DNA from 3 places in the Pseudomonas sp. S07E 245 genome. Region 2 is predicted to be linked to each of the others. Evidence: riboswitches for the same ligand, from Rfam matches in the RefSeq annotation. Region 2 holds a riboswitch; each other region holds the start of a gene.

Region 1 (9,994 bases), 1.1 Mb from region 2:
TGCCCTCCGCGACCACGCCATGGTCTCCGGCGAAAATGCTGATGGCGACCTGCTCCAGGCTTGGCCGCTCGCGGCCCTGCAGGCCGGCCAGGGTCAGCGTAAGGGTTTCCAGCTGACCGAGTGAGCCGGCCGGTTTGGTCAATTGCTGCTGACGCGCACAGGCCCGTTCGATGGCAGCGTGATCAACAGCTTGGCAGGCATCACGCCACCAGAAAGGGTTCATAGAGCAGGTCCTTTAAGCATGAGAGGGAGGCCGGCGACCGTCAGCACCACGCGCTGGCAGCGCTCGGCCACCGCCTGGTGCAACAGGCCGGCCAGGTCGACGTAGCGGCGGGTCAGTTCGCCCATGGGCACCACGCCCAGGCCGCTTTCGTTGCTGACCAGAATCAGCGTGCCCGGCAACCCCGGCAGGCACTCGAGCAGCGCATCGCGTTCAGTAGCGAGGCGCTCGGGGTCGTCGAGCATGAGCAGGTTGGTCAGCCACAGGGTCAGGCAGTCGACCAGCAGGCAGCGGCCTTCAGCGGCTTCGGCGCGCAGCACAGCGGCGAGCTGCACGGGCTCTTCGATCAGGCCCCAATGTGCCGGACGGCGCTGGCGATGCAACTGCACGCGCTCGTTCATTTCGCCATCGAGAGGCTGGCTGGTGGCGATGTAAGTCACCGGCAGTCCGCAGCTGTCTGCCAGTTGCTCGGCCAGGCGGCTCTTGCCCGAGCGGGCACCACCCAGAATCAGACTATGCATGGCCGGCGACTCCACACAGTTGGCGCAATTGGTCAGTGTCCAGGTGCTTTTCGATCAGGTCAGCCAGGCGCTCGATATCGCGCTCGCGCAGTGCTTCATAGTCGATGCTCTGCACGGCTTCCAGGCCCGCCCAGCGCAGCAGCGCCGCGCAGGACTGGCTGCCTTCTAACAGGCCGTGCAGATAGGTCGCGAGGATCTGCCCGTCAGCGCTGATCGCGCCGTCGCAGCGGCCGTCGGCCAAGACCACCGCAGGCCGCTCCAGCGCCGCGCCCTGGGTGACGCCAGCGTGGATCTCGTAGCCGGCCACCGGTGACTGCTCCAGCAGCAGGCTGCCGGCAACATTGCGCAGTTGTTTGTCGGCTGCAAGTTCGGTGACGTAGTCGAGCAGGCCCAGACCCGGGCTGGTGCCTGCGGGGCCCTCCAGCCCGAGCGGATCGCGCACTTCATGGCCGAGCATCTGCAAACCGCCACAAATGCCGATCAGCTTGCCGCCGTAGCGCAGGTGACGCTCGATGGCCGTGGCCCAGCCACGCTCGCGCAATTGCGCGAGGTCGGCGCGCACGCTCTTGGAGCCGGGCAGGATGATCAGGTCGGCCGGCGGGATCGGCTGGCCGGGCCCGATGAACTGCAGATCGACCTGCGGATGCAGGCGCAGCGGGTCGAAATCGGTGTGGTTGCTGATCCGCGGCAGCACCGGCACGATCACCTTGAGCACCCGCTCGGCCTTGGCCGGCTGGCGCGCATCGATGGCGTCCTCGGCCTCCAGGTGCAGATCGGTAACGTACGGCAGCACGCCCAGCACCGGTTTGCCGGTGCGCTGCTCCAGCCAGTCGAGGCCCGGCTGGAGCAAAGCGATGTCGCCACGAAAACGATTGATGACAAAACCCTTGACCCGCGCCTGCTCGCTGGCCGAGAGCAGCTCGAGGGTGCCGACCAGATGGGCGAACACGCCACCACGATTGATATCAGCCACCAGAATCACCGGGCAGTCGACCGCCTCGGCAAAGCCCATGTTGGCAATGTCGCCAGCACGCAGGTTGATCTCGGCCGGCGAGCCGGCGCCTTCGACCATCACCACCGGATATGCCGCTTGCAGGCGTTGGTGCGAGGCCAGCACGGCCTGCATGGCGATGGCCTTATAGTCGTGATAGGCGACCGCATTCATGCTGGTCACGGCGCGGCCATGGATGATCACCTGGGCACCGGTGTCACTGTTGGGCTTGAGCAGCACCGGGTTCATGTCGGTGTGCGGTGCCAGCCGGCACGCTTGCGCCTGCACAGCCTGGGCGCGACCGATTTCGCCGCCGTCGGCAGTGACGGCACTGTTGAGCGCCATGTTCTGCGGTTTGAATGGCACCACGGCAACGCCCTGGCGCAGCAGCCAACGGCACAAGGCAGTCACCAGGGTGCTCTTGCCGGCGTCGGAGGTGGTGCCTTGCACCATGAGCGTGGTCATGCCGATTCCTTTTCATAGTCAGCCAGCGCCTGGGCCAGGCGCTGCTCTTCTGCCGCGCAGGCGGGCAGGCCGAAGCGCAGCGCTGCGGGGTGCTCGAACAGGCGCACGAGGATGCCGCGGCGGGCGAGAAATGCATGCAGATGACGGGCTTGTTCAAAACGCAGGTACTGGAACAGCTCGCAGCCGCCGGTCGGCGCCAGGCCTGCGTCGTCCAGCAAAGCCGCCAGGCGCTGGCTGGCCTGCGCGCAGCGCACGGTCTGGGCCAATTGCGCAGCGCTGTCGTTGAGGCAGGCCTGACCCAGCACGCGGGTCGGCCCCGGCACGGCCCACGGCCCGAGCAGTTCGGCCAGGCGGGCCAACAGGCTTGGTTCGGCCATGGCAAACCCCAGCCGCACACCGGCCAGGCCAAAGAATTTGCCGAACGAACGCAGCACGATCAGCCCCGCTCGCTCGGCACAGTCGACCACGCTTTGGGCTGGGCTGGTATCGATGAACGCCTCATCGATCACCAGCCAAGCACCACGCCGAGCCAGCCGTGCATGCCAGGCAAGCAACTGCTCGCGCGTGAACAGCCGGCCGCTGGGGTTGTTGGGGTTGACCACAACAAGCACGTCGAGGCTATCCAGCACCTGCTCGACATCATCCTCGGCCAGCTCGATCAGTTGATGCCCGGCACGCTGCCAGGCGTAGGGATGTTCGGCATAGCACGGCGTCAGCACCCCTACCCGGCCCGCCGCGCGCAGGTGTGGCAAGGCTTGAATGGCGGCCTGCGAGCCTGCCACGGGCAGCAGCTGCGTGGCGCCGTAGTAGTGACGCGCAGCTTGCTCCAGACCATCTTCGCTCTCCGGCAAGCGCGCCCAGGCAGCCTGCGCAATCGCCGGGATTGCAAAGGGCCATGGGGCAATACCGCTGGACAGGTCCAGCCACTGCTCGCGGGCAATCCCGTACTCACGCACTGCGCGTTGCAGGCGGCCGCCATGTTCAAGCATTCAGATACGCTCCCAGACAGATCAGCAGCAGCCACAACCAGACGCCGCGTTGCACCAGGCTCCAGCCGCGCTCGATGGCGTCGGCATCGGCCGGTGGCCCCTCGCCCAGCTGCGGCCGCTCGTGCAGCTCGCCGTGATAAACCGCAGGCCCACCCAGCTCGACGCCGAGCGCACCGGCACCGCTGGCCATCACCGGGCCTGCGTTGGGGCTGTCCCACAGTGGCGCCTGACGCCGCCAGCAGGTCAGCGCCAGGCGGGTCTTGCCGAGCAGCGCGTAAGTCAGGGCGACCAGCCTTGCAGGAATGTAGTTGAGGACGTCGTCGATACGCGCCGCCGCCCAGCCGAAGCGCTCGAAGCGTTCGTTGCGATAGCCCCACATGGCATCGAGCGTATTGCTCAGCCGGTACAGCACCACCCCGGGCGCACCGGCGATGATGAACCAGAACAAAGCAGCAAACACTGCATCGCTGCCGTTCTCCAGGACTGATTCGCTGGCAGCGCGGGCGACGGCAGTTTCGTCCAGTTCAGCGGTCTCGCGGCTGACCAGGTAGCCGACCCGACGCCGGGCTTCGGCCAGATCACCGCGGCGCAGTGCGTCAGCCACCGGCATTACGTGCTCACCGAGGCTACGCAGCCCCAACGCACAGTACAGCGCCAGCACATCGACCAGCCAGCCGATCAGCGGCAGCCAGGACAGCAACAGTGCCAGCAAGGTCAACGGCACCACGGCCAGAAACCAGGCGCTGACGCCATGGCTGCGCCAGCCGCGACCACCCGCATTCAGGCGCTGCTCCAGGCGTGCGGCAAAATTGCCGAAAGCAACCAGCGGGTGGCGCCGTTTCGGCTCACCCAGCAGCGCGTCGAGGGCAACACCGGCGACGGTCAGCAAGGCCACGCTCATGCGCGTTCTCCCCATTGGTTTTCGTAGAGCATGGCGCTCAGTGGCTGTTGTTCGGCCCAGTTTTCCAGGGCCAGCATCGGTGCTGGGTAAAACGCCTCGACCGGGCCCAGGCAGAGCACCGCCACCGGCTTGGCATCGGCTGGCATGGCCAGCAGCTCGGCCAGTGCCTGCGGGTCGAACAACGATACCCAGCCCATGCCCAGGCCTTCGGCGCGCGCGGCCAGCCAGAGGTTCTGGATTGCGCAGGCGAGCGAGGCCAGGTCCATTTCCGGCAAGGTGCGGCGGCCGAAAATGTGCGCTTCGCGCTTGTCCATCAGCGCTGCCACCCAGAGCTCGGCGCAGTCGTTGATGCCTTCGACCTTGAGCTGCATGAATTCGTCGGAGCGCTCGCCAAGGGCTTCGGCGGTGCGCACCCGCTCCTGCTCGACCAGGGTCTGGATGCGTCCGCGCAAGTCGCGCTGGCTGATGCGGATGAACCGCCACGGTTGCATCAAGCCAACACTGGGGGCCTGATGCGCGGCCACCAGCAGGCGTGTGAGCACCTGCGGCGCTACTTCGCCACCGGCAAAGTGGCGCATGTCGCGGCGCTCGCCGATCGCTCGGTACACCGCAGCGCGTTCGGCATCGGAGAAGGCATGCTCGCTCATGGTCGCAACAGCGCCGCCGCCGCGTGGGGGTCAGAGGGGAAATAGAAGTGCACGTATGAGGCCGTCAGCCGGCCCAGGCGGTACACCGCCTCGTTGCCGCGGCCGCCGTTGGGGCTGAGGCCACGGGCGATTGGCTCCAGCTCGCTGGTGGTCAGCGAGTGGTGATAGGTGTGCCCGCGCAGAGTGCCTTCGGGCAGTTCCACCGCTTGCAGGGCCAGTGCTGCCAGGCGCTTCTGCATCACCGCCTCGCCAGTCAACAAACCAACCAGCGCGGCGCGCTCACCGGCAACATCGGTCAGGTTTTCAAGCAGGTAGAGCATGCCGCCGCACTCGGCCAAAAGCGGCTTGCCTGCACTGTGATGAGCGCGAATCGCGTCCAGCATCGGCGTATTGGCGGCCAGCGCATGGTGGTGCAATTCGGGGTAGCCGCCTGGCAGATAGAGGCTGTCGACCTGCGGCAGCTCGCTGTCGTGCAGCGGCGAGAAAAATTCCAGCTGCGCGCCCATGGCCCGCAGCAGGTCGAGGTTGGCGCCATAGATGAAGGCAAACGCTTCGTCGTGCGCTACGCCAATGCGCACCCCAGCCAGCGAGGGCAACGGTGCTGGCAAAGCGGGGCCATCGAAGCTCACCGCTGGCGGCAACGCGGCATCGCAGCTGCCAGCCAGGGCCTCGGCGGCGGCGTCGAGGCGCTGGTCAAGGTCGTTCAGTTCGCTGGCTTGCACCAGGCCCAGGTGGCGACTGGGCAGCTCGATGCCGCGCTCGCGCGACAGCCCGCCGTACCAGCGCAGGCCTTCGGTCAGGCTGCCTTCAAGTAGTTGCGCGTGGCGCAGGCTGCCAACCCGGTTGGCCAGCACCCCGGCGAACGGCAGATCGGCCTGGTAGCGTGCCAGGCCCAGGGCCAGCGCACCAAAGGTCTGGGCCATGGCGGTACCGTCGATCACCGCCAGTACCGGCACGCCGAAATGGCGCGCCAGATCAGCGCTGGACGGAGTGCCATCGAACAAGCCCATGACCCCTTCGATGAGGATCAGGTCGGCCTCGGCGGCAGCTTCCCAGAGCAGTCGCCGGCTCTCTTGCGCGCCGATCATCCACAGATCGAGCTGGTACACCGGCGCGCCGCTGGCCCGCTCCAGAATCATTGGGTCGAGAAAGTCCGGACCGCACTTGAACACCCGCACCTTGCGCCCGAGGTTGCGGTGCAGGCGCGCCAGGGCTGCGGTCACGGTGGTCTTGCCCTGCCCGGAAGCGGGCGCTGCGATCAGCACCGCCGGGCACTGGCGCGGGTCACTCATAGTTCCACGCCCTTCTGCGCGCGGATACCGGCCTGGAAGGCGTGCTTGAGCATGCCCATCTCGGTGACGGTGTCGGCCAGTTCGACCATTTCCGGTTTGGCGCCGCGGCCGGTGACGATCACGTGCTGCATTGGCGGACGAGCCTGAATGTCAGTGAGCACCTGGTCCAGGTCGAGATAACCATGCTTGAGGGCGATGTTCAGCTCATCCAGCACAACGAAATGAATCGACGGGTCCTGCAGCATTTGCCGCGATACCGCCCAGGCGGCTTCTGCCGCGGCGATGTCGCGCTGGCGGTCCTGGGTTTCCCAGGTAAAGCCCTCGCCCATCACGTGGTAGCGCACCTGCTCGGGGAAACGGCGGAAGAACAGCTCTTCGCCGGTGCTGTTGCGACCCTTGATGAACTGCACCACACCGCACTGCATGTCATGGCCCAGCGCGCGGGCGAGCATGCCGAAAGCCGAGCTGCTTTTGCCCTTGCCATTACCGGTCAGCACCAGCAGCAGGCCGCATTGATTGGGAGAGTTGGCGATGCGCTCGTCGATGATCGCCTTTTTGCGCTGCATGCGCGCCAGGTGGCGTTCGTCGCGTTCGGGGTTGTCGCTCATAAGGTTCTCCGCAAGTGCCTGCGCGCGCACCGGGCGGCGACAGATCGAAAGGCAGGCAAACGGAGAACGCGCAGGCGCCGTGGCGCAAACCACAGTGAACTGTGCATCACCCTCCGTGATGCCGTTGGCAGTAACAGGCCGGTCTCCGGGCTCGTGAGCGCTACGTACGCGGCTCACCTACCGTTGCGGGGGCAGCGCCGGACTGGTACCGGCTTCCCAGTTTCACCCCGCCAGACCGCAGTCCGCAGGGCACCTGAAACACGCCGCGAAGGTTAGAGGGTTGCACCGGGAGCGTCAATGAAACAAGGCCGGTTTGGCCTGGATCAATGGCCGATTCGACAGTACAGCGCAGACTGCTAGCATTGATATCATATCGCCATCACTGTAGCTGACCGCGATAATCACAATAAGGAGTGCGCAGCATGCAAGGTCTGATCATCAACAACCCGCGCCTGGAGTTTTTGCGTCCTGCCCTGGAGCGCTGGGTCGACTGCATCGATCGCTTCGCCGAACTCAACCATGCCAGCGACGCGCCTTACTGGCATGGCGCAGCGGCCAACGTCGGCCTGCTGGCTGCGGCTGCCTGGCAAGCCGAGCTGGTCGCCCTGACCCAGTTTGCCAGCAGCAAGCAACGCGAAGAAAGCGAGCGCGAAGGCCGTTGTGACCTGGCCATCAGCACCGCCGAGGAGTCGATCCACCTGCACGCCAGCCAGCGCTGGCCGCGCATCGCCCGGCTCGACCTGACCGCCGCCCTGCAAGAAACCACCAGCGCCGCCAAGCCGATTGCCTATGCCAGCCAGCTCAAAGCCGGGGCGCTGTTCGTCAGCCCGTGGAAAGCCGGCCAGCACGCCAGCCCGGAAGAACTCCAGGATCTGGTCGATGACCTGCAAAAGCACACCACCTGCGCCGTGGCCTGGTACTTCCCGTACGCCTATCGCAAGCTGCACAACGAGCACGGCCAGTATTTCCCAGGTGTTGCATTGCTGTTCAAGCAAGCGTGAAGCAGCCCTGCGCCGCGCCCGGTTGAACCTCGTCCGGCGCCTATGGTTCTGTATGCCATAGCCCTTGTCGAGAGCCCGCCCATGGACAGAATGCGCAGTGCCGTTGTGCTCGCCTTGCTCGCAGGCCTCGGCGGCTGCGGCGAGACCGCCAGCCTCAGAGTCAACGATGGCATCGGCCCCACACCGCAGTTACCGGCGCCAAACAAAACCCTGTTGCCAACCGTCAACGTCGCGCCGGCGGTCGGCTGGCCGCAGGGTGGCAAACCAGTTGCAGCGGCCGGCACTCAGGTTGCGCTATTTGCCGACCATCTCGACCATCCGCGCTGGCTGTATGTGCTGCCCAATGGCGACGTGCTGGTCGCCGAAACCAACGCACCGGCCAAGCCGGACGACGGCAAAGGCCTGCGCGGCTGGTTCATGAAACGAGCCATGTCCAAGGCCGGTGCCGGCGTCCCCACCGCCAACCGCATCACCCTGCTGCGCGACCGCGACCATGACGGCGTCGCCGAAACCCGCAGCCGCTTTATCGAAGGGCTCAACTCGCCCTTCGGCATGGTGCTGGTAGGCAAGGACCTGTACATCGCCGACACCGACAAGCTGCTGCGCTTCGATTACGTGACCGATGCGTTGCAGATCGACGGCCGCGGGCAGAAGGTCACCGACCTGCCGGGTGGCACCCTCAATCACCACTGGACCAAGAACGTGATCGCCAGCCCCGACGGGCGCAAGCTGTACGTCACGGTAGGCTCCAACAGCAACGTGGCAGAGAACGGCATGCAGCAAGAGCAAGGCCGCGCGGCGATCTGGGAAGTGGACCGCGCAACCGGCAGCCACCGCATCTTCGCCTCCGGGCTGCGCAACCCGAATGGATTGGCCTGGCAGCCGCAATCGGGGGCGCTATGGACGGCGGTCAATGAGCGCGACGAGATCGGCAGCGACCTGGTCCCGGACTACATCACCTCGGTCAAGGATGGCGGTTTCTACGGCTGGCCGTACAGCTACTACGGGCAGCACGTGGACGTGCGGGTACAACCACAAGACCCAGCCAAAGTCGCCCAGGCGCTGGTACCGGATTACGCCGTGGGGCCACATACCGCTTCGCTTGGCCTGGCGTTTATCGAGCCAGGTTTGTTGCCCGCACCGTTTGGCCGTGGCGCGCTGATTGGTCAACACGGCTCGTGGAACCGCAAGCCACACAGTGGTTACAAAGTGATCTTTGTGCCGTTCGATGCGGACGGCAAGCCAGCAGGCCAGGCGCTGGACCTACTGAGCGGTTTCTTGAGTGAACAAGGTGAGGCAATGGGCCGACCGGTTGGCGTGGTCAGCGATCAGCGCGAGGGCGTGCTGGTAGCGGATGATGTGGGCAATGTGATTTGGCGTGTGAGCGCAGCAAAGCAATGAGAGCGCTGAGCAGCCCCGGCTTTTGACTTTCGCTCTTGATCTGCGCCAGCGAAGCGAGGCGTGCTCTTGATCTGCTTTTGATCTTGATCCACCGGCGACTCAGGAGGCCGAGCGCAGGTCTTGCGAAGGGAGGTGCCGGCCATGGATGGCCGGCAAGCGCTGCGGGCCAGGATGGCCCGTACAGCGCGGCCCTCCCGGGAGCAAGACCGGAGCGAGGGAACCCCGCAGCGCAGCGAAGGGGCCGGATGTGGAGCCCAGCATTTTTTTGGTTACTTTTTTGGGGCGTTTGCCAAAAAAGTGACTCGCCGTAAGGGCGAAAGGGGCCCGCAAGGCCACCACAGAGAATGGATAAGCACGCAGCACCAGTGAACGACCAGAGATCACCGGGGCCGCTACGCAGCCCTTCGCGGCTAACGGCCGCTCCCACAGGGACCGCGTAGGTCGCTAATTCAGGGATTCTGCGCCAAATGCCCAGCCGGCAATACTCGCTTGGCCTGCAAATACGCTTTGGCCCAATAGCTATTACTCAGGTAATCCAACCGCACAGTCCCGCCAGTACGCGGCGCATGCACAAAGCGCCCTTCCCCGACATAGATCCCGGCATGGCTAACCTGCGAGCCGCCCCCGGTAGCAAAGAACACCAAATCCCCCGACTGCAGCGAATTGACATCAATGCTAGGCGCCCGCATCACAATCATCTCGCGAGTCGACCGCGGCAAGCTGATACCAGCAGCATCCCGGTACACATAGCCAATCAGCCCACTGCAATCAAACCCCGAATCCGGCGTATTGCCGCCCCAGCGATAAGGCGTGCCAACCAACCCGATAGCCCGGAACAACACATCCGCCGCAACCGGCGAAGAGCTGGGTTGTTGATTGAAGGTGATTTGTGGCTGAACCACAGGTGCCGGTGCCGGAGCACGGCTGGAGCAGGCAGCGAGCATCGCCACCAGCGAAA
Region 2 (9,994 bases):
CCGAGCCCGGTCAAGGGGTCGGTTTGCGCGTCCCGGTTGAGCCGGCCGATGCGCTCCTGCAGCAGATTGAGGCCAAACAGCAAAGCGCGCTTCAACTCGGCCGCTTCGAAGTACCAAGCACGCACCTTGTGCAGATGTTCGGCCGTGCCAGGGCGGTCCAGCGCCAGCGCGCCCGCCGCCAGTTGCCACAGCGGCCGGGTGATGGCCAGGGCAAACCACCACAGGGCGAGAAAACCAAGCAATGCCAACGGCGCCGACAGTAGCACCACATTCAGAATCAGCTGACGCATTGGCGCTACTGTCTGGCTCAGCGGCTGCTGCGCGATAACGCCCCAGCCCGTGCTTGGCACTGTGGCAAAACCGGCGAGCATCTCCACGCCGGCACTGTTGTGGATCTGCCGGGTGCCCTCAGACAGGGCGGGGAGCTGATCGATCAGGGAATTACCCTCGACCACTGTACCGACCCGCTCCGGATCCGGGTGATAGAGCAGGCGCCGGTTGCGGTCGACCACGTACAGGTACGAGCCATCCTTGTAGTAGTGCTCGCCGAGCATGCTGTTGAGAAAGTTGCGTTCACGCAGGTACACGCTGCCGCCGACATAGCCCAGGTATTTGCCTTGCCCATCGAAGATCGGCTGTGACAGCACCACCACTAGGTTATTGGCTGCCGACAGAAAGGGTGTTGATACCAGCGGGCGGCGTTCGCGCAGGGCCTCTTGCGAGCCTGGCGTCTGCACATGGGTGCCGATCAGGTGGCGCAGTGGCGCGGGCGAAACGGCGCGCAGAAACCCCTGGGCGTCGACCAGAAAGGTCGAGTTGAAGGCGATGCTCTGCTGCAGCACCCGCTCGGTCTCGGCCAGCAGCGAGGGCGCATCGTTCAGGTTGTGCGCCTGCACCCCGGCACTGAAGCCCAGTTGCTGCAGCGCGTTGCCCAGAAACGTATCGGTGATTGCTGCAAGTTTTGCCGCGTAGACCCGGTTTGCTTCCAGTGAATGGTCGATCAGCAGTTGGCGTTGTACCCGGTAACTGGCGAAATAGCTGGTCAGCAGCATGGTCACTGCAGTCAGCGCCGAGAGTACGAGGATGAGTGTGCGCAGATCCAGGCGCAGTCCTTTCTTGGCGTGTGGCAATCCTGACCTCACTGACGGGTTACTGCGAAATACCTTATGCGTTTCGCGTGATTACAGCTACAGCTAAACCGGGCTGTTCAAGGCAGCGCTTGCAGATCGTCCTCGACCTGCTGCATACGTTGCGCGGCGAGGGCCTGTACCGCTTTGTCCTGGGCGCTGGCGCGCATCAGACCGGTGAGCTTCTCGCTGAGGCGTTTGCCCTGCTCGGTGTCGCCGAGTGCCTTGGCTTTCTCGGGGTTTTGCGTTGCCTCGACGATGGTCTCGAATTCGGCATCGCTGAAGTTGGCTGTGCTGTACAGCTTGAACAGGTCGTTGCGCTGGTCCTCGACGGTGAGGTGCTTGCGCAGTACCTGCTTGATCTGCTCTTCGGGGACCTGCGGGTGGGTCATGGCCAGCAGTGAGGCCATCCTGCCGATGTTGTGCTCGTAGGCGGCTTGCAAGGGCAGCTTGGCGAGGATCTGTTGTTCGCGGCTGGGCTGCTGGTCGCAGGCAGCGAGGGCACCGAGCAAGAGCACGGGCAGCAGCAGGTTGAGCAAGCGATTCATCGAGCAGCCCTTGGGCACAGTGGGGTGGCAAGTTTACCGTTTTTCCAGGGCCTGCGTGGCAGTTGCGCTGCGTGGGAAACGGCCTGCACAGATGTCCGGAAGGTAAACACATCGTTTTTGACAGCGGCTGCCCAGCTGCAGCTGAATACCCCCTCAAGAACAGTTTTGCCGCGACGTTGCGGACTGATCCGCAGCGCCTGCCGTTTCGCCAGTCAGCTTGAGCGCGCCCGTGCAATTGCGCACGGGCTGGCGATCGGGTAGAAGTTGGCTTTCACCTCGCTTCAAGGCCTGAGCGCAATGACAGACTGGATCATCACTTCGGTAGCCGCCGATGCCATCGACGAGGTGGTCGCGTTCGTCAACGACTCGCGGCGGGAGCTGTTTCCGCTGCTGGCTGACGCACCGCTGCCGGCTGACCTTGCCCGGTTCAGCGATACCTACCTGCAAGGTGGCGGCTGTTTCTTGACCGCGCGCGACAACGGCCTGCTGGTCGCAGCCATCGGCTACCTGCCTTACGACCACCGCTTCAGCCAGCTGAATTATCACGACTTCACTGTGGTGGAAGTGGTGCGGCTGTTCGTTTTGCCCGAGTACCGCCGCTGTGGTCTGGCCGCAGCGCTGTTTGCAGAGCTGCGATTGCGGGCCAAGGCTGCTGGAATCGACTGTTTGTATCTGCATACGCATCCGTTTCTGCCAGGAGCGATTCGCTTCTGGGAGCGGCAAGGGTTTGTCGTCACCGATATTGAACAGGACCCTGTATGGCAAACGACGCATATGCAGTTGCTGCTGGTGTAGTGGGTGAGAAGGCACTCTGGGGGTTGAGCTAAGGCGTCGCCGTCGGCAGGTTGCCGGGACCGTTTGGCGAACCGACTGAGGTAGATAAGCGAAGACGCAGTCAGAGTTTCTCGTTCTGGTCAGCTATGCTCTGCCTGCCTCAAAACCCACCCGTAAGCGGATACTCCACCGCTACCCGAATCTGATCCGCATCCAGCTCAGCTTGCGCCGTGTTCCCACGATGCACGTCATGCCGCAGAGAGAACACCGTGCCTTTGGCCTTGCCGCTTTGTACTACATAGCGCGCTTCAAAGTCGCGTTCCCAATGTTTGCCGCTGCGGCCATAACCGAGATAGGCATAACCGCCGCGTGGATCGACACGACTGCCGTCGATGTCGAAACCGCGTACATACAGCGCCGTCAGGTTCAACCCAGGCACGCCGTAGGCGCCCATGTTCAGGTCGTAGCGCGCCTGCCAGGACTTCTCGTTGGGGGCGTTGAAGTCGGACAGCTGCACCGCGTTGCTGATGAAAATGGCGCCGCGGCTGACGTAGTCGAACGGGGTGTCGCCGTGCACTTGCTGCCAGCCGAGACTGAAACCGTGTGGCCCGTGGTTGTAGCGCGAGACCAGGCTCCAGGTGGTGTTGTCGATCTGCCCGGACAAGGCCTTGCCGGTGTCGCGGGTGCGGTACAGGTTGAGGTCGAGGCTGACGCTGCGTTGGTCGCTCAGCGCGTGGCTGAGGGTGCTGCCCAAGTAGTGCTGGTTCCAGGTGTCTTCATAGCGCGAGGTGTACAGGCTGGCGCTGACGGAGTCGCTCGGGTTCCAGACCATGCCGGCGAGGTCGAAGCTGTCGCCCTTGAGGGCATTCGAGTAGTTCACCACCAGGCCTAGGTTGTGGCTGCTGGCGTTACGGTCGGCGCTCTCGGTGAAGTGCCCGGCAACCAGTTTCAAGATGTCAACTTCGTTGCTGGTCAGCAACCAGCCGGTTGCAGTCTCTGGCAGCAGGCGGCTATCGGAGGCGTTGAATACCGGCGTTTTTACCCGTTGTTCACCGTAGCTCAGCACCGTGTCGGCCATTCGCAGTTTAAGTGCGGCGCCAGCGCGGCTGTACTCGGTTTTCGGGTGGCCTTGATTGTCCACGCTGAGCAAGCGCGCCTTGCCTGCGCGGCCGCCGCCGCTGTCGAGTTGCACGCCGAGGTAAGCATGGGCATCGACGCCAACCCCGATCAGGCCCTGGGTGAACCCTGACTGCAACGTACCCATCAGGCCATAGCCCCACTCTTCGGCTTTGCCGCTACGCTCGCTACGCGGTTTGTAGGCGTTGCGCGCGCCGCTGTTGCTGGCGCCGTGACGATAATCGCGCTGGTCGAATACGCTGCGGTTGAGCAGGCTCCAGCTGCTGTCTTCAATCAGCCCATTGGCCTTTGCCTGGGCAGACTCGGCGGCTGCCAGAGGGGCGACAGTGATCAGCGGGAGCAGAGCAGCAGCGCGCTTGAAATGGCTCACTGACCTGTTCCCAGTTTCTCCAGCTGTACTTGCAGACGGGCCTTGGCCCGGGCTGGCAAGGTCGCCGGCAGGGCCGGCATATCGACCGCCGGTTCGCCAACCTGGATCAACATGACCATGCCCATCGCCAAGTGCGGAATGCACTGAATTGCATACAACCCCGGTACGCTGAACTGCTGCTCGTGGGGCTGATTGAGCTTGCTCTTGAAGGCTTCGGCGCCGGCTGGCAGCAGCTCGGCCAGGGTCGCGGCATTGTGCCCGCTCATGCTCGGCACAAAGCGCACGCTGTCGCCGGGAGCGATGTGCAGGTGGTCCGGTTCATAGACCATGGCGCCGTCGCTGCCGCGGTTGAGCATCTTTACTTCATGGATTTCGGCGTGAGCCGGCGGGGCGAGTAGGGCGCTGCACAGCAGCAAGGCGAGAGGGCGCGAAAACATAGTGGGAACATCCGTGTTCAAGGGGCGCGAAAACGCAGTATGCGGGCGCCGTCATAAGGATCGGTCAGGTAGTGAGCGTGCACGCCGAAGGTCAGCAGCAGGCGCTCTGGGGTCAGCACGTCATGCGGCTTGCCGAGTGCTACCAAGCGGCCTTGGTCGAGCACCGCGAGGCGGTCGCAGGTCAACGCCTGGTTCAAATCATGTAAAGCCACCAAGGTCGTCACCGGCAGTGCCTGGACCTGTTGCAGCAGGCTCAGTTGGTGCTGGATATCGAGGTGGTTGGTTGGCTCATCGAGCAGCAATACGCCTGGCCGCTGGGCCAGCGCTCGGGCGATGTGCACGCGCTGCCGCTCGCCGCCGGACAGGCTGTGCCAGAGACGCTGGCGCAAGTGCAGGGCGTCAAGATCGGTAAGGGCCTGCTCGACGATGCGCCGATCCTCGGGGGAGTACGGCGCCAGCGCCGATAGCCATGGTGTGCGGCCCAGGGCCACGGCGTCATACACGCTGATGGCATCGCTGGTGTCGGCTTGCTGCTCGACCAGAGCCAAAGCCTGGGCGATCTGCCGCCGGGGCATGCGCGCCAGTGGCTGGCCGAGCAGTTGCACTTCGCCGCTACTCGGTTTGAGCAGGCCGGCAAGCAGTTTGAGCAGGGTCGATTTGCCGGAGCCATTTGGGCCAACCACGCCGAGGGTTTCCCCGGCGATCACCTCAAGCTCGACCGCTTCGAGCACATCGTTGCCACCCAGACGCAGGCCAAGGCCTCGGCAACTGAGCGGCGCGAGACTCACGCTGTTGAGGTTGGTCATGCGCGCCCCCGGCGGCTTACCAGAATCAAGGCGAACAGCGGCGCGCCAATCAGCGCAGTGACCACGCCGACCGGAATCACCTGCCCAGGAATCAAGGTCCGCGAGAGGATATCGGCGCTGATCAGGAACAGCGCACCTCCCAGGGCACTGGCCGGCAGCAGGCGGCTGTGCCCGGTGCCGAGCAGCAGGCGCAGTGCGTGTGGAATGACCAGGCCGACAAAACCGATGGCGCCGACAATCGATACCATCACTGCCGTAACCAGCGCCGCGCAGCTGATCAGCAGCAGTTGGCTGCGGCGCACCGGAATACCCAGCGAGGCCGCCGAGTCGGCGCCGAAGGTAAAGGCGTCGAGGGTGCGCCGATGCCACAGGCATACCGCCAAACCCAGCAGCGCCACCGGCACCGCCAGCCACACCGACGGCCAACGCACGCCGCTGAGGTTACCCAGCAGCCAGAACAGAATGCCGCGCGCCTGTTCGGCAGTCGCCGACTTGGTGATCAAGAATGCCGTAAGCGCGCTGAACAACTGCGAGCCAGCGATCCCGGCCAGAATCACCTGGGCATTGCCGCCGCCAGCACCGCTGGCCCGCGACAGCAACAGGACCAGGCCGAACGCTGCCAGTGCACCAATGAACGCGCCGCCCGACATCGACAGCGCAGCGCCACCAAGCCCGAGCAGGGCTACCGCGACCGCACCCGTCGAGGCGCCCGCCGACAACCCAAGCAGATACGGCTCGGCCAGCGGATTGCGCAGCAGCGCCTGCAGGATCACCCCGCAGGTCGCCAGCCCGGCGCCGCATGCGGCAGCCACCAGGGTGCGGGTCAGGCGATAGTTCCAGACGATGCCCGCGTCGATCGGGTCGACTGGGTAACCGGCGTCCCACAGGTGGTTGGCCAGGACCTGCACGACCACGCTGGGCGCGACTGGCGTTTCACCAATGGCGATACCGGCAAGCATCGCCCCCAGCAAGGCGAGCAGGGCAGCGGCGCAGTAGGGCAGCAGACGCATCATGGTTGCTCGGCTTTCCCCGAAGCAAACGCGTTGGACAGCGTCTCCAGGCCACGGAACAGGCGAATACCGGCCTGCATCGCGTCGGCATCGAGGACGATGATGCGGCCCTCGCGAACGGCGTCCATGTGTTTGGTGACGGGGTCACTACGGAGGAATTCGAGCTTCTTCTGGTAGTCATCGGCAGGGAAGCGGCGGCGGTCCATGCGGGCGATGATCAGCCAGGTCGGGTTGGCCTTGGCCAGGGTTTCCCAGCCAACGGTTGGCCACTCTTCGCTGGACTCGACCACGTTGCGCACCCCCAGGGTCTGCAGCATGAAGTCGGCCACGCCCTGGCGGCCGGCGACATAGGGGTCGATGTCGAGGTCGGCACTGGAGAACCAGAACAGGGCGGAGGTCTGCGACAGGTCGTGGCCGGCCAGTTGTTTGCGGGCATTGTCCAGGCTCTGCTTGAGCTCGTTGTTGAGCGCTTCGCCACGCGCCTGCACGTCGAAGATCTCGGCCAGTTGGCTGACGCTTTTGTAGATGCTGGCGATCTGGAACGGCTGCAGCCGGGTGCCGTCGGCACCGACCAGGTTGTCCTTGCCTTCGCAATCGGACGGCAGCACATAGGTCGGCACGTTCAGCTCGTTGAACTGCTCACGGGTGCCGACCACACCCTGTGCGCCGATCATCCATTCGAACTGCGCAGCTACCAGTTGCGGGCGCTTGCCGACCACTGCTTCAAAGCTTGGGTCGTTGTCAGCGAGGCGCTCGACCTTGTCGTTCTGCGCCTTGAACTCGGGCAGCACGTTGTTGAACCACAGCGAGGTGCCCACCAGCTTGTCGCCCAGGCCCAGTGCATAGAGCATTTCGGTACCGGCCTGGCCGATGGTCACTGCGCGCTGCGGCGCCTGGGCAAAGGTCTGCACCGCGCCGCAGTTGTCGATGGTCAGCGGATAGTGGGTGGCGGCGGCCTGGGCCAAGCCAGACAGGCTCAGGCCTGCCAGCAGGGTCACGAAACGGGGCAGCATGGGTGGGCGATCTCCTATCGAACAATGCGGGGAATGAACCCACGGACAGGCATCGCCTTGCCCATTGCGCACGGCAATAGGCAGCACCCTGGGAAGGGTGGAGATGGCCAGCCCGGACACCCCGCCGGTTGGTAAATGTTTGCCGGCAGGTCTCCTGACTGGTGCGTCATGGCCTGGCTCCAGCCTTCCCGGGTCAGCAACCCAGTGGCATCAATGGAGCAGGCTCGGCACTTACAGTTGCGGGGGCAGTTCCGTTTCGCCTGCATTCAAGGGCAGGCCTGGGATTCCCTGTTAGTTCCGTGATGGAAACCGGCGGGCGGCATGGTAGACCATCACGCCGCCGGGGGAAAACGCTTTTCAGAGATACTTGAGCCAGCTGATGTCGCGGCGGCGTGCCTTGAGTTGGGCAAACTGGCGCACCGGCAGGTACAACGCCGCCGCCAGCAAGCCGGCAGTCAGCCAGATGAAGCCGATGCTGTCGAAGCCGAAATAACCACCCTGATTGAACCCGAACAGCGCGACACAGGCCAGGTACAGCAGCTTGAGCACATACAGGTGCAGCAGGTAGAAAAACATCGGCGCCGCGCCGAACACTGCCAACACACTGATCCAGCGCGCCTGGCCGGCGCGTTCGAAACCGCGCAGCAACAGCAGCCCGGCGCCCAGCGTCAGCGCCAGGAACAGCAGCGACGGTGGGTACTTGGTGATGTTGCAAAAGCTCATCACGGTCTGCATCAGGCTCGGGTAGCTGCTCCACGGCGCTTCGCCGTAGCCATTGAGCAGGCGCAGGCCGACGAAGCCGAGCAGGGCCGCTACACCCGCCAGCAGCAAGCGCCGTTGACGCACGCTGGCGACGCTGCTGCGGGCGAACCAGGGGCCGAGGGCGTAGCCAAGGGCAATCACGCCAATCCACGGCAGCACTGGGTAGGAAGTGCGCATGCGCAGGCTGTCGGACACTTCCAGCCAGCCGCGGTCATGCAGGATCGCCCACGGCACATGCATGACCGAGCCGGGCGCAAAGTGCACGCCGTCGAGCAGGTTATGCCCGGCGATGATCAGCGCACTGAGCGCGATCAGCGCCGGGCGTGGCAGCCAGACCAGCAGTGACAGCGCGATCATGCTCACGCCGATCGCCCAGATCACCTGCATGTAGATCACCGTCGGGGGCAACTGGAAGGTCCAGGCGAAGTTGACCAGGGTGAATTCCAGCACCACCAGAAACAGCCCGCGCTTGAACAGGAACGCCGAGGTGGCGCCGCGGCCTTGATACTTCTCGCCATACAGCCAGGCCGAAAGACCGGTCAGCAGGACGAACACCGGGGCGCACAGATGCGCCAGGGTGCGGCTGAAAAACAGCGAAGGTTCGGTGCTTTCGATGGTCATCGGGTCAACCACCTGATGATGCATGAAGAAGGTCTCGCGTACGTGATCGAGCAGCATGAACAGAATGACCAGCCCGCGCAGGGCATCGATGCTCTGCAGGCGTTGGCTGACGAGGGTGGGGGAGGTCAGAGCGCTTGTCATGAAATTTCGCTGGTGAAGTTTTGTGTAACGTTATCTTATAACTATTGGTTTTCCTGTTGAAAGTCTTTTGTCGGCGAGCGTAGTGCCCATGAAGGCCCTGGCTAGCCCGTTGCTGCGCGGCCAGCCAGGGTAAATCGGGTTTAGAAGCTGTAGTCCAGCGTGGCGAAATACGAGCGTGGTGCGCCCAGCAGCCACTGCTCGCCGCTGTAGGCGGCCGTCACGTAGTTGCGGTTTAACAGGTTGTTCAACTGCAGGCCCAGGCGCACATCAGGCAGCACTTGCCAGCCCAGGTTGGCATCGACCACGGTGTAGCTGGGGATGCTCTGGCTATTGCCGGTGTCGGCGTAACGTGTGTCGACATAACGCAGACCGACGCCGGCGTCGACGTTCTGGCCAAAGCCTTTGCTCAGCCACAGGTTGGCACTGCGTCGCGGCACATTGGCCGGGCGTTTGCCGCTGCGGTCGGTGGCAACGCCTGCCACGCTTTCATTGAAGTCGTCGTACTTGGCCCGTAGCAGGGCGGCGTTGGCCGACAGCTGCCACTGGTTGGCCAGGGCCAATTCGAGGGTCGCTTCCAGGCCATCGGAGGTCTGCTGGCCGGCCTGTTGCGGTTGATGGCTGACAGGGTCGTCGACCAGCAGCTTTTTCTTGACGATGTGATAAGCGGCCAAGGTCCACTCGCCACGGCCATCAAGAAAGCGCTGCTTGACGCCAAGTTCGGTCTGGCGCGCTTCGGTCAGGTCGAAGTTCATCTGTGCCGAGCTGAGGCTGACCAGGTTTTCCACACCGTCTTCACTGGTCGAGTACTGGCCGTACAGCGACAGGTCCGGCGTCAGCGCATAGACCAGCCCTGCGCGCCAGTTGCCGCCGCTGAGACTGCGGTCGGTGCGGCTGCCGTCGACCAGGTTATCGCGCTCGATGTGGTTTTGATCACGGCGAATACCGGTGACCAGCGACAGCTGCTCAGTCAACTGCGTGCGGTTTTCGGCGAACAGCGCTGCGCTGTGGGTGGTACTGAACGAGCGCGGTTGCAGCGGCGTGGCGCTGACGAACTGGCCGGGCGCGGGCTGCCACGGGTCAATGTAGTCGTTGCCGATATCGGTGTAGGGCCAGTTGTTGGTCAGGCGGAAACGGATCTTGTTGTATTCGGCGCCCACCACGGTCGTGCTGGCCAGGCCAAACAGGCTGTGCTGGAAGGTGAAGCTCTGGCGATCACCGATCTGCTCCTGGTTGTGCTTGATCTCGAGA
Region 3 (9,994 bases), 530 kb from region 2:
GTCCAGCGACACGTTCAGGCCGAAGCGATCAAGCAGTTGCGGGCGCAGCTCGCCCTCCTCCGGGTTCATCGTGCCGATCAAGACAAACCGCGCCGAATGACGATGGGAGATGCCGTCGCGTTCTATGCGGTTGGTGCCGCTGGCAGCAACGTCCAGCAACAGGTCAACCAGCGGGTCGGGCAGCAGGTTGACTTCGTCGACATACAGCACGCCGCCATCGGCGTGGGCCAGCACTCCAGGGGAAAACTGCGCTTTGCCCTGGCCCAGCGCTGCGTCGAGGTCCAGCGTGCCGACCAGGCGCTCTTCGGTCGCGCCCAGCGGCAAGGTGACAAAGGGTGGCTGCTGCTCGGCGCTGCCGAGCAGGTCTGCCAGGCCACGGGCCAGGGTGCTCTTGGCCATGCCGCGCGGGCCTTCGATCAGCACGCCGCCGATCTTTGGGTCGATTGCGGTCAGGCACAATGCCAGCTTGAGCGCCTCGGCGCCGACCACGGCGGCCAGCGGAAACTGCATCGGTTCAGTCATTTCAGTGGTCTTCCTCACCTTCGAGCAACTGCTCCTCAAGTGCTTCACGGTAACTGCCGGGTTCCTCCCAGAGGCCGCGTTGCTGGGCCTCCAGCAAACGCTCGGTCAGGTCGCGCAGGGCCTCGGGGTTGTGCTCGCGCATGAATTCACGGGTCGCCGGGTCAAGCACATAGGCCTCGGCCAGCGCCTGATAATGATGGTCGTCGATCAGGTGCGTGGTGGCGTCGAAGGCGAACAGGTTGTCGACCGTCGCTGCCAGCTCGAACGCGCCTTTGTAGCCGTGGCGCTTGGCGCCGTCGATCCACTTTGGGTTCAGCGCCCGAGCACGGATAACTCGGTTGAGCTCTTCCTTGAGAGTGCGGATGCGTGGTCGGTCGACCTGGCTATGATCGCCGTGGTAACTCGCTACCGCCTCGCCGTGCAAGGTTTCGGCAGCGGCCAGCATGCCGCCCTGGAACTGGTAATAATCGTTGGAATCGAGCAGGTCGTGCTCGTGGTTGTCCTGATTCTGCAGCACTGCCTGCACCTGGCCCAGCCGCGTGGCGAACTGGGCACGGGCGGGCGTGCCCTCGTCACTGACGCCGTAAGCGTAGCTGCCGTAGTTGAGGTAAACCTCCGCCAGGTCCTTGCGGTCCTGCCACAGACGGCCGTCGATGGCGTTCTGCACCCCGGCTCCATAGGCACCTGGCTTGGCGCCGAACACCCGCCAACCAGCCTGGCGCGCAGCCTGCTCGGCTTCGATGCCTCTCTCGATCAGTGCCTGGCGCTCAGCCCGCACGCGGGCCGCCAGCGGGTTGAGGTGATCTGGCTCGTCCAGTGCCGCCACTGCCTGCACGGCGGCGTCGAACAGGCGGATCAGGTTACCGAACGCATCACGGAAGAAGCCTGACACACGCAGGGTGACGTCGACCCGTGGCCGGTCGAGCAAGCTCACCGGCAGGATCTCGAAGTCGTCGACGCGCTGGCTGCCGGTGGCCCACACCGGGCGTACGCCCATCAAGGCCATGGCTTGGGCAATGTCGTCGCCACCGGTACGCATGGTCGCGGTGCCCCAGACCGAAAGGCCGAGTTGGCGTAAATGATCGCCATGGTCCTGCAGGTGCCGCTCAAGAATCAGGTTGGCCGAGGCGAAGCCCAGTCGCCACGCAGTGGTAGTGGGTAAGTTGCGCACATCGACGGTGTAGAAATTGCGCCCAGTCGGCAGCACATCAAGCCGGCCGCGGCTCGGTGCGCCACTGGGGCCTGCCGCGACGAAGCGCCCAGCCAGTGCCGCGAGCAGGCCCTCGAGCTCGGCGCCGCCACAGCTGTCGAGGTTTGGCGCGACAACCGAGAGCAGCTCTTCAAGTACCTGTGCCACGCCCTGCCATTGTTCTTCGGTGGGCAGCTTCAGGTTGCCGGCCAGCGCTTGTTCAATCAACGTCAACGCCAGTTGTTCAAGGCGCTCGCGCGTATCACCGTGGGTGCGCCAGGCCGCGTCGGCCAGTGCCTGCAACATGGCCGGCCGTGGCCCTTGCCAAGGCTGACCGAGGTCGCAGTCGAGCGGATCGAAACCGAGCTCGAAGGCTTTGCCCAGAGCACGAATCAGGCTGGCGTTGCCGCCTTTGCCGTCACCGCGCTCGACCCGCAGCAACGCCAGCAGCGTATCGCTGCGCAGGCGGCCTTGCGGCGATTGGCCGAACACGTGCAAACCATCGCGAATCTGCGACTCTTTCAAGTCGCACAAGTAGGTATCCAGGCGCGGCAGCCACACTGCAGCATCATCCAGCTGACCTTCAAGCTGCAGCTCTCGGTCGATATGGTTGGCCTTGACCAGCGCCAGAATGTCGCGCTGCAGCTCCTGCGCACGGCGCGGATCAAGCAGCTGGGCTTCGTAGTATTCGTCGGCCAGCTGTTCGAGGTCGCGCAGCGGGCCGTAACTCTCGGCGCGGGTCAGCGGCGGCATCAGGTGGTCGATGATCACCGCCTGGGTGCGGCGTTTGGCCTGGGCGCCCTCGCCCGGATCGTTGACGATAAACGGGTAGATGTTCGGCATCGGCCCCAGCAGCGCGTCGGGCCAGCACTGCGCCGACAGACCGACGCCCTTGCCTGGCAACCACTCGAGGTTGCCATGCTTGCCGACATGAATGACGGCGTCCGCTGCATAAGCGTGGCGCAGCCAGAAGTGAAAGGCCAGGTAGCCATGCGGCGGAACCAGATCCGGGTCGTGGTACACCGCACTGTGGTCAACCTGATAACCGCGCGCCGGTTGGATACCGACGAAGGTCTGCCCAAAGCGCAGGCCCGCTACCATCAAGCGGCCGCTGCGGCACATCGGGTCTGTTTCAGGGGCGCCCCAGCGGGCGAGCACGGCCGCCTGGTTTTCTGCCGGCAGCTGAGCGAACGCGGCCTGGTAGTCGGCCAGGCTCAGGCTCTGCGCGCATGGGCGCTGATCGAGGTTGTCGAGGTCGTTGGTCACGCCACCGAGCAAGTGCTGGATCAGCGCGGTGCCGGTGGCCGGCAGCTCGTCCAGCGGATAACCCGCAGCGCGCATCGCCTCAAGGATGTTCAAGGCCGCCCCCGGCGTGTCCAGGCCGACACCGTTACCAATCCGGCCATCGCGGGTCGGATAGTTGGCGAGGATCAGCGCGACACGCTTTTGCCCATTCGGCAAGCGCGCCAGCGCGACCCAGCGACGGCCCAGCTCGGCGACGAAGTCCATGCGTTCCGGGTGGGCGCGATAGCACACCACATCCGCCTGGCTGCGTTCACTGCGCCAGGCCAGGTCCTTGAAGCTGACCGGCCGGGTGATGATTCGCCCGTCCAGCTCCGGCAACACGATGTGCATGGCCAGATCGCGGCCGCCGAGGCCCTGCTCGCTGGTTTCCCAGCCCAATTGATTGTCCTGCGCGCAGATCGCCTGCAACACCGGTACATCCCGGCGCAGCGGCCGCGCGTTGGGGCGCTCGGGGCTGGACAAGGCAAAGCCAGTGGTGTTGATCACCACCTCGGCCTGGACCTCATCCATCCACGCTTCAACCTGATCGAGACAGGCCCGCTCTTTGAGGCTGGCTACAGCGATCGGCAACGGGTTGAGCCCCGCCATCTGCAGCCGCTGACAGAACACGTCGATGAACGCGGTGTTGGCCGCCTGCAGGTGCGAGCGGTAGAACAGCAGCGGCGCCACCGGCAGCGCAGGATCCCAGTCGGCGTACCAGTCCGGCAACTGCGCACTGGCCTTGGCTGGGTGGTAGACCACGGTACGGGCCAGCGCTTCCGGCTCCTGCCAGGCATAGTCGCGCTGGAACCACAGGTTGCCCACGCAGTTGAACAGATTCAGCGCGTTGGCCTTGCCGCCCTGGCGCAGGTAGTGCCACAGGCGCTCGGCCTGGTCGCTGCTGACCGTGCTCAAACCGGTGAGCTCGGGGTCAGGCCGATCATCGCCCGGGACCATGATCACCTGAACACCGCGCGCCGCCAGCTCGACCAACTGCTCGATGCCGTAGCGCCAGTAGCCAACGCCGCCGTGCAGTGATACCAGGATCAACTTTGCATGGCGCAGCACCTGGTCGACATACAGGTCGACCGAGGCATGGTTTTGCACCTGCATGGGATTGGCCAGGCGCACGCTGGGGTAGTCGCCAGGCAGCTGTTCCGCGGTTTCGGCCAGCAGCGCCAGGTGCGAGTCACCGCTGCACAGAATGACCAGTTCGGCGGCAGTCTGGCCGAGGTCGGCAATACTGTCGTCCGGGACAAAACCACCGGGCTGGGTGCGCAACAGGTGCATGGATCAGGCTTCCAGAGCCTGACGCAGACGGGCTTCGAGCTGAATGGCGTCAAGCTCCTGGCCAATCAGTACCAGGCGCGTGATGCGCGCCTCGTCAGCGCCCCAGGCCCGGTCGAAATGCTTGTCGAAGCGGGTCCCTACGCCCTGGATCAGCAGACGCATCGGCTTGCCCGGGATGGCTGCAAAGCCTTTCACGCGCAGGATGCCAAACTCCACTACCAATTGGTTGAGGGCCGCCAGCAGCAAGCGCTCATCGGCCTCTGGCAAATCCAGCGAGATCGAGTCGAAGGCATCATGGTCGTGATCGTCATGATCATCGTCGTCATGGTGGCTGTCATGATGAGTTCGGCGCCCATCAATGTGCGCTTCCGATTCGGCACCCAGGCCCAGCAGCACATCCAGCGGCAGGCGGCCGCTGCTGGCTTCGATGACCTTGACCGCCGGCGGCAGCTCTTCGGAGACTTCGGCGCGAACCTTGGCCAGGCCTTCGGCGTCGATCAGGTCGGCCTTGTTCAGCACCACCAGGTCAGCGCTGGCCAGCTGGTCGGCAAACAGTTCGTGCAGCGGCGACTCATGATCAAGGTTCGGGTCGAGCTTGCGCTGGGCATCGACCTGGTCTGGGAACGCTGCGAAGGTACCGGCAGCCACTGCCGGGCTGTCGACCACGGTGATCACCGCATCGACCGTGCAGGCGTTGCGGATTTCTGGCCACTGGAAGGCTTGCACCAGCGGTTTGGGCAAGGCCAGGCCGCTGGTTTCGATCAGGATGTGGTCCAGATCGCCGCGACGTGCCACCAGCTCACGCATGACCGGGAAGAACTCTTCCTGCACGGTGCAGCACAGGCAGCCGTTGGCCAGCTCGAAGACACGCCCGTAGGCTTCTTCTTCGGTGCAGCCGATGGTGCATTGTTTGAGGATTTCGCCGTCGATACCGAGCTCGCCGAACTCGTTGACGATCACCGCGATGCGCCTGCCCTGGGCGTTGTCGAGCATGTGCCGCAGCAACGTGGTTTTGCCCGAGCCGAGGAAGCCGGTGACGATGGTGACGGGGAGTTTGGCCAGTGTTTTCATGGATGCGTGTGCCCTTGGCAGAATGGCGCGGGCATGCAGGACGAGCGCCGCAGGCTGTCACAGCCGGGCTTGTTCGCCTCCGGATCACCCCGCCCGGATTAAAGTCGAAATCGTCTCGAGGCAGGTCTCCTGGCTTGCACCGCACCGGCGCCGGGCCGGTTGGATGACGCCTTCCCGCGCAAGGCGCAGTGGCTGTGTCGATCCTGATCAGTGCTTACAGTTGCGGGGGCAGCCGCGGCTTGACCGCGTTCCCGTCTTAGCTCCGGCCACGCCGGAGAACCTCGAAGCAGACAAGGCTACGCACCCCGGCGGCAAGCTGCAAGCGGCTTTAGGGGCTGTCATCTGCCATATATAGGCGGCTGAATGCACGCTGGCGTGCAACTTGTCACTTGCAGCGCGCCGCTGCGGCATGGTTTGCTAGCGCCTTGCGTTCAGGTGCCCCCTATGGGGTGAAACGGGAAACCGGTGCGTCGCTGGCCTCAATGGAGAGCCCGACTACTCCGGTGCTGCCCCCGCAACGGTAAGCGAGCGAAGTGTCTTGACCACTGTGCCAGGCTGTAGGGCATGGGAAGGTGACGCTTTTCAAGGAGCCCTGCTCCTCCTCGTGAGCCCGGAGACCGGCCTGCGTAGTCGAATATCAACACCCCGCGGTGGGCGGGCGCTGTCGCATTGCCCTGGGCCATCCATGCCCGGGGCCGGTGCGCTTGCCCCCTGCCTATAACAAGCAGAGGATTGCGTCATGCCCATCACCAGTGCCAAACACAGCATCGCCACCCCCGTCAGCCTCAGTCAACGCCTGGTCATCGCCGTCGGCGCCAGCCTGGTTGGCCTGTGCCTGGTGTACTTCGCCGGTTTCTCGCACATCGAGGCGGTGCACAACGCAGCCCACGATACGCGCCACAGCGCTGCCTTCCCCTGCCACTGAGTAGACTCGCATGATCACGCGCATTGCCCGTACTGCAGGGTTCAGCGGCCTGCTCGCCGCCCTGCTGCTGACCCTGCTGCAAAGCTTCTGGATCAGCCCGTTGATCCTCGAAGCGGAAACCTTCGAGAGCCCAGCGCCGGCTGCCCAGCATGAGCATGGCGACAGCGCCGTTGCTGCCCACGAGCACAGTGCCGAAGCCTGGGCGCCTGAAGACGGCTGGCAGCGCGTGCTGGCCACCACCGGCGGCAACCTGGTGGTTGCAGTCGGCTTTGCCTTGATGCTGGCAGCGCTGTACAGCCTGCGCGAACCCAACCGGGTCGCCACCGGAGCGCTGTGGGGCCTGGCCGGTTTTGCCGTGTTCTGCCTGGCGCCAACGCTGGGCTTGCCGGCAGAGCTGCCGGGCACGGCGGCAGCCGACCTTGGCCAGCGCCAGACCTGGTGGATCGGCACTGCGGCCGCAACTGCGGTCGGCCTGGGCCTGATTGTGTTTGCCCAGCATTGGCTGCTGAAGGTAGTCGGCGTACTGCTGTTGGCGCTGCCACACGTGATCGGCGCGCCGCAGCCGAGCGTGCATGAAAGTCTTGCGCCTGAAGCCCTGGCAACCCAGTTCAAGATCGCCTCGTGGCTGACCAATGCCGCCTTCTGGATTGCCCTGGGCTTGCTCAGTGCGTGGTTGTTCCGCCGCTCGCGGCAGGCTTGATGTCTGAGCCGCTACCCGCCGTGTATGTCGGCGTTGGCTGCCGCAAGGGCTGCCCCGCCGACCTGCTTGAAGCGCTGCTGCAACAAAGTCTGGCCAGCCTTGGCTTAACCCTGCATGCAGTGCAGGGCATCGCCAGTATCGAGCTGAAAGTCAGCGAGGCCGGCCTGCATCAACTGGCCGATCGCCTGCAACTGGCGCTGCAGTTTTTTCCCGCAGAGCAGTTGCAGCGTTTTGCCCCACAGCTCAGCCAGCACTCCGCTACAGCCTTCGCCCACAGCGGCTGCTGGGGCGTAGCCGAAAGCACCGCCCTGGCCTTGGCCGCGCGTGCTCACGGCAGCGCGCGGCTGGTGCTCACCCGGCAAACGTTGGCGGGCGCTACCCTCGCCCTCGCCAGTGCTGGATAATCGCCTCCATTTTATTTGCAAGGATTTGCCATGACGGTCTACTTCATCGGCGCCGGCCCGGGCGATCCGGAACTGATCACGGTCAAAGGCCAGCGCCTGATCCGGCAGTGCCCGGTGATCATCTACGCGGGCTCGCTGGTCCCCGCCGCAGTGCTCGAGGGCCACAGCGCCGAAACTGTCATCAACAGCGCCGAACTGCACCTTGAGCAGATCATCGACGCCATGCACAGCGCGCATGCGCTAGGCCACGATGTGGCGCGGGTGCACAGCGGTGACCCGAGCCTGTATGGCGCCATCGGCGAGCAGATCCGTCACTTGCGCGAGTTGGGCATCGACTACCAGATCATCCCTGGGGTAACGGCAACGGCGGCCAGCGCCGCGCTGCTGGGTTGTGAACTGACCCTGCCGGGCATCGCCCAAACGGTGATCCTCACTCGTTACGGCGACAGCTCGCCGATGCCCGCCGGCGAGCAACTCGGCGATCTGGCCCGGCATGGCAGCACCCTGGCGATCCACCTCGGCGTCAAGCACCTGCCACGGATCGTCGCAGAGCTGCTGCCGCATTACGGCGCTGACTGCCCGGTTGCGGTCATCCATCGCGCCACCTGGCCGGATCAGGACTGGGTCAAAGGCACGCTGGCGGACATCGTCGAACTCACCAGTACACGGGATTTTCGGCGAACTGCGCTGATCCTGGTCGGTCACGTACTTGGGGATACACCGTTCGCCGAATCAGCCCTGTATCGCGCCGGCCATGCTCACCTGTATCGCCCCGGCAACGGCTGATTGCCAGCGCCGCCAGCGCGGAGCAGACTCGACCTACCTTGTTGCTATCGGAGCCACGCCCATGCTGGAACTACGCCCCAACTGTGAATGCTGCGCCGTCGAACTGCCCGGCGACAGCCCGGATGCAATGATCTGCTCGTTCGAATGCACGTATTGCCGTAGCTGTGCCGAACAACGTCTGCACGGACGCTGCCCGAACTGCGCTGGTCAGCTGCAAAGCCGGCCGACCCGCGTTGGTAACGCACTGAGCAACAACCCCGCCTCAACTAAGCGCGTCATCAAAGACCACGCGCCCTGCGCCTGATTCCTACCGCCGGCAGGCCGGAAGGCCTGCCGCATCCTGATTGTTACCGTATTTTTTGTAGGAATTTTCCTCAGAATCACCTGGTTTGTTCATCACGCATATACTCGGCATTATCATGGACTGAGAATCGACGTATCTTGCGCGCTGCCTGAGGTTTGCGGATCAACCCTCAGCTACGTTCCTGTGTGATTCAGGCAACGGACCCTCTTCACCACAGGAGCTAGCAATGACAACCGTGATGCTGGTCGATGACCACCCAATCGTTCTAACGGCTGTACGCATGCTGCTTGAGCGCGAACGTTTTCGAGTCATTGGCACCGCCGAAGATGGTAAGGAAGCCGTGGAACTGGCCCGCAAACTCTCACCCCAGGTAGTGATCGTTGACATCGGCCTGCCCGAGCTGGACGGCATGGAGGTGATCAAGCGCCTGCAGCTGCTGGACCCACCACCCAAGATCATGGCCCTGACCGGGCAGCCTGCCGACCTCTACGTCAGGCGTTGCCTGGACGCCGGGATTGGCGCTTTCGTCAACAAGAACGAAGACATCGAGTCGGTGGTATTCGCCCTCAAGGCACTGATCAAGGGCTACTCGACCTTTCCGCAAATGTCGGTCAACAGCAATTCGCTGGAGTCTGAAAACGCCCGACTGGACAGTTTGTCCAACCGTGAAATGGAGGTACTGCGCAGGCTGGCTCGGGGCGAAAACAACAAGGCCATTGGCGAGTCCATGAACCTTAGCGCCAAGACCATCAGCACCTACCGCGGACGCATCATGGAGAAGCTCAAGTCGGAGTCGCTGGTGGAAATGATCGATCTGGCCAAGCGCAACAGCGTCAACTGAAGCTTTACGCCATGACCGGTCTGCGCACACTGCTACTCCTGATCAGCCTTAGCGGCGCGTCTGCGGCCGTGCTCGCTGACAGTCAGCCCCGGCAGTTGCTGGCACGCTCGAGCAGCGCTGCTGCTCCACTGGACCTTGCCGTCGATGACCGCGAGTGGCTGAACCAGCACAAGGTACTGGTACTCGGCAGCTCGGGGCCGGATTACCTGCCTTTTGAAATCAATATCACCCCAGCCGATCATGAAGGGCTCAATGCTGACTATGCCGGCTTGATCAGCGAGCAGTTGGGCATAGCCGTTCAAGTGCAGCGCTTTGACAGCCGCGAACAGGCGATCAAAGCCTTGCAGGACGGGCAAATCGATCTGCTGGGCAGTTCCAACGCAACCGAAGCCAGCAATGCCGAGCTTACCTTGAGCCAGGCATATGCAGACGACCTGCCGGTGATCGTCGCTCGACAGGACCAGGACAAGGCCGTGCGCCACGGCGATGACCTGGCCGGGCTGCGGCTGGCGATGGTCGACCATTACCTGCCGGCCAGTACGGTCAAGGCCCAGTATCCGCAGGCACAGCTGCAACTTTATCGCTCGACCTTGAGCGGCTTGTCTGCGGTCGCCATGGGCGACGCCGACGTCTACCTGGGCGACGCCATCAGCACCGACTACCTGATCGGCAAGAGCT

Evidence for each region. A riboswitch is a leader RNA that binds a small molecule or an ion and turns the genes downstream of it on or off. The one in region 2 is predicted to bind cobalamin.
Region 1: it holds a riboswitch for cobalamin, as region 2 does, so the genes downstream of both, cobO (cob(I)yrinic acid a,c-diamide adenosyltransferase) here and K3F44_RS08235 (ABC transporter substrate-binding protein) in region 2, are expected to answer to the same signal.
Region 3: it holds a riboswitch for cobalamin, as region 2 does, so the genes downstream of both, K3F44_RS05875 (CbtB-domain containing protein) here and K3F44_RS08235 (ABC transporter substrate-binding protein) in region 2, are expected to answer to the same signal.

Annotation. Positions count from the first base shown of each region.
Region 1 is NZ_CP080625.1:2,948,204-2,958,197, forward strand. It holds gene cobT (nicotinate-nucleotide--dimethylbenzimidazole phosphoribosyltransferase) at 1-223, opposite strand, end outside; gene cobU (bifunctional adenosylcobinamide kinase/adenosylcobinamide-phosphate guanylyltransferase) at 220-741, opposite strand; gene K3F44_RS13595 (cobyric acid synthase) at 734-2,197, opposite strand; gene cobD (threonine-phosphate decarboxylase CobD) at 2,194-3,186, opposite strand; gene cbiB (adenosylcobinamide-phosphate synthase CbiB) at 3,179-4,087, opposite strand; gene bluB (5,6-dimethylbenzimidazole synthase) at 4,084-4,734, opposite strand; gene K3F44_RS13615 (cobyrinate a,c-diamide synthase) at 4,731-6,026, opposite strand; gene cobO (cob(I)yrinic acid a,c-diamide adenosyltransferase) at 6,023-6,634, opposite strand; cobalamin riboswitch at 6,753-6,906, opposite strand; gene K3F44_RS13625 (hypothetical protein) at 7,057-7,635, shown strand; gene K3F44_RS13630 (sorbosone dehydrogenase family protein) at 7,717-9,036, shown strand; gene K3F44_RS13635 (C40 family peptidase) at 9,486-9,994, opposite strand, start outside.
Region 2 is NZ_CP080625.1:1,840,388-1,850,381, reverse strand. It holds gene K3F44_RS08270 (sensor domain-containing diguanylate cyclase) at 1-1,130, opposite strand, end outside; gene K3F44_RS08265 (hypothetical protein) at 1,208-1,675, opposite strand; gene K3F44_RS08260 (GNAT family N-acetyltransferase) at 1,973-2,470, shown strand; gene K3F44_RS08255 (OprD family porin) at 2,610-3,956, opposite strand; gene K3F44_RS08250 (pseudoazurin) at 3,953-4,393, opposite strand; gene K3F44_RS08245 (ABC transporter ATP-binding protein) at 4,411-5,199, opposite strand; gene K3F44_RS08240 (iron ABC transporter permease) at 5,196-6,212, opposite strand; gene K3F44_RS08235 (ABC transporter substrate-binding protein) at 6,209-7,222, opposite strand; cobalamin riboswitch at 7,349-7,551, opposite strand; gene K3F44_RS08230 (DUF1624 domain-containing protein) at 7,580-8,746, opposite strand; gene K3F44_RS08225 (TonB-dependent siderophore receptor) at 8,887-9,994, opposite strand, start outside.
Region 3 is NZ_CP080625.1:1,309,719-1,319,712, reverse strand. It holds gene K3F44_RS05890 (ATP-binding protein) at 1-522, opposite strand, end outside; gene cobN (cobaltochelatase subunit CobN) at 524-4,285, opposite strand; gene cobW (cobalamin biosynthesis protein CobW) at 4,289-5,356, opposite strand; cobalamin riboswitch at 5,458-5,655, opposite strand; cobalamin riboswitch at 5,773-5,997, shown strand; gene K3F44_RS05875 (CbtB-domain containing protein) at 6,096-6,281, shown strand; gene K3F44_RS05870 (CbtA family protein) at 6,292-6,981, shown strand; gene K3F44_RS05865 (cobalamin biosynthesis protein) at 6,981-7,385, shown strand; gene cobM (precorrin-4 C(11)-methyltransferase) at 7,416-8,171, shown strand; gene K3F44_RS05855 (DUF1272 domain-containing protein) at 8,233-8,475, shown strand; gene K3F44_RS05850 (response regulator transcription factor) at 8,702-9,316, shown strand; gene K3F44_RS05845 (transporter substrate-binding domain-containing protein) at 9,328-9,994, shown strand, end outside.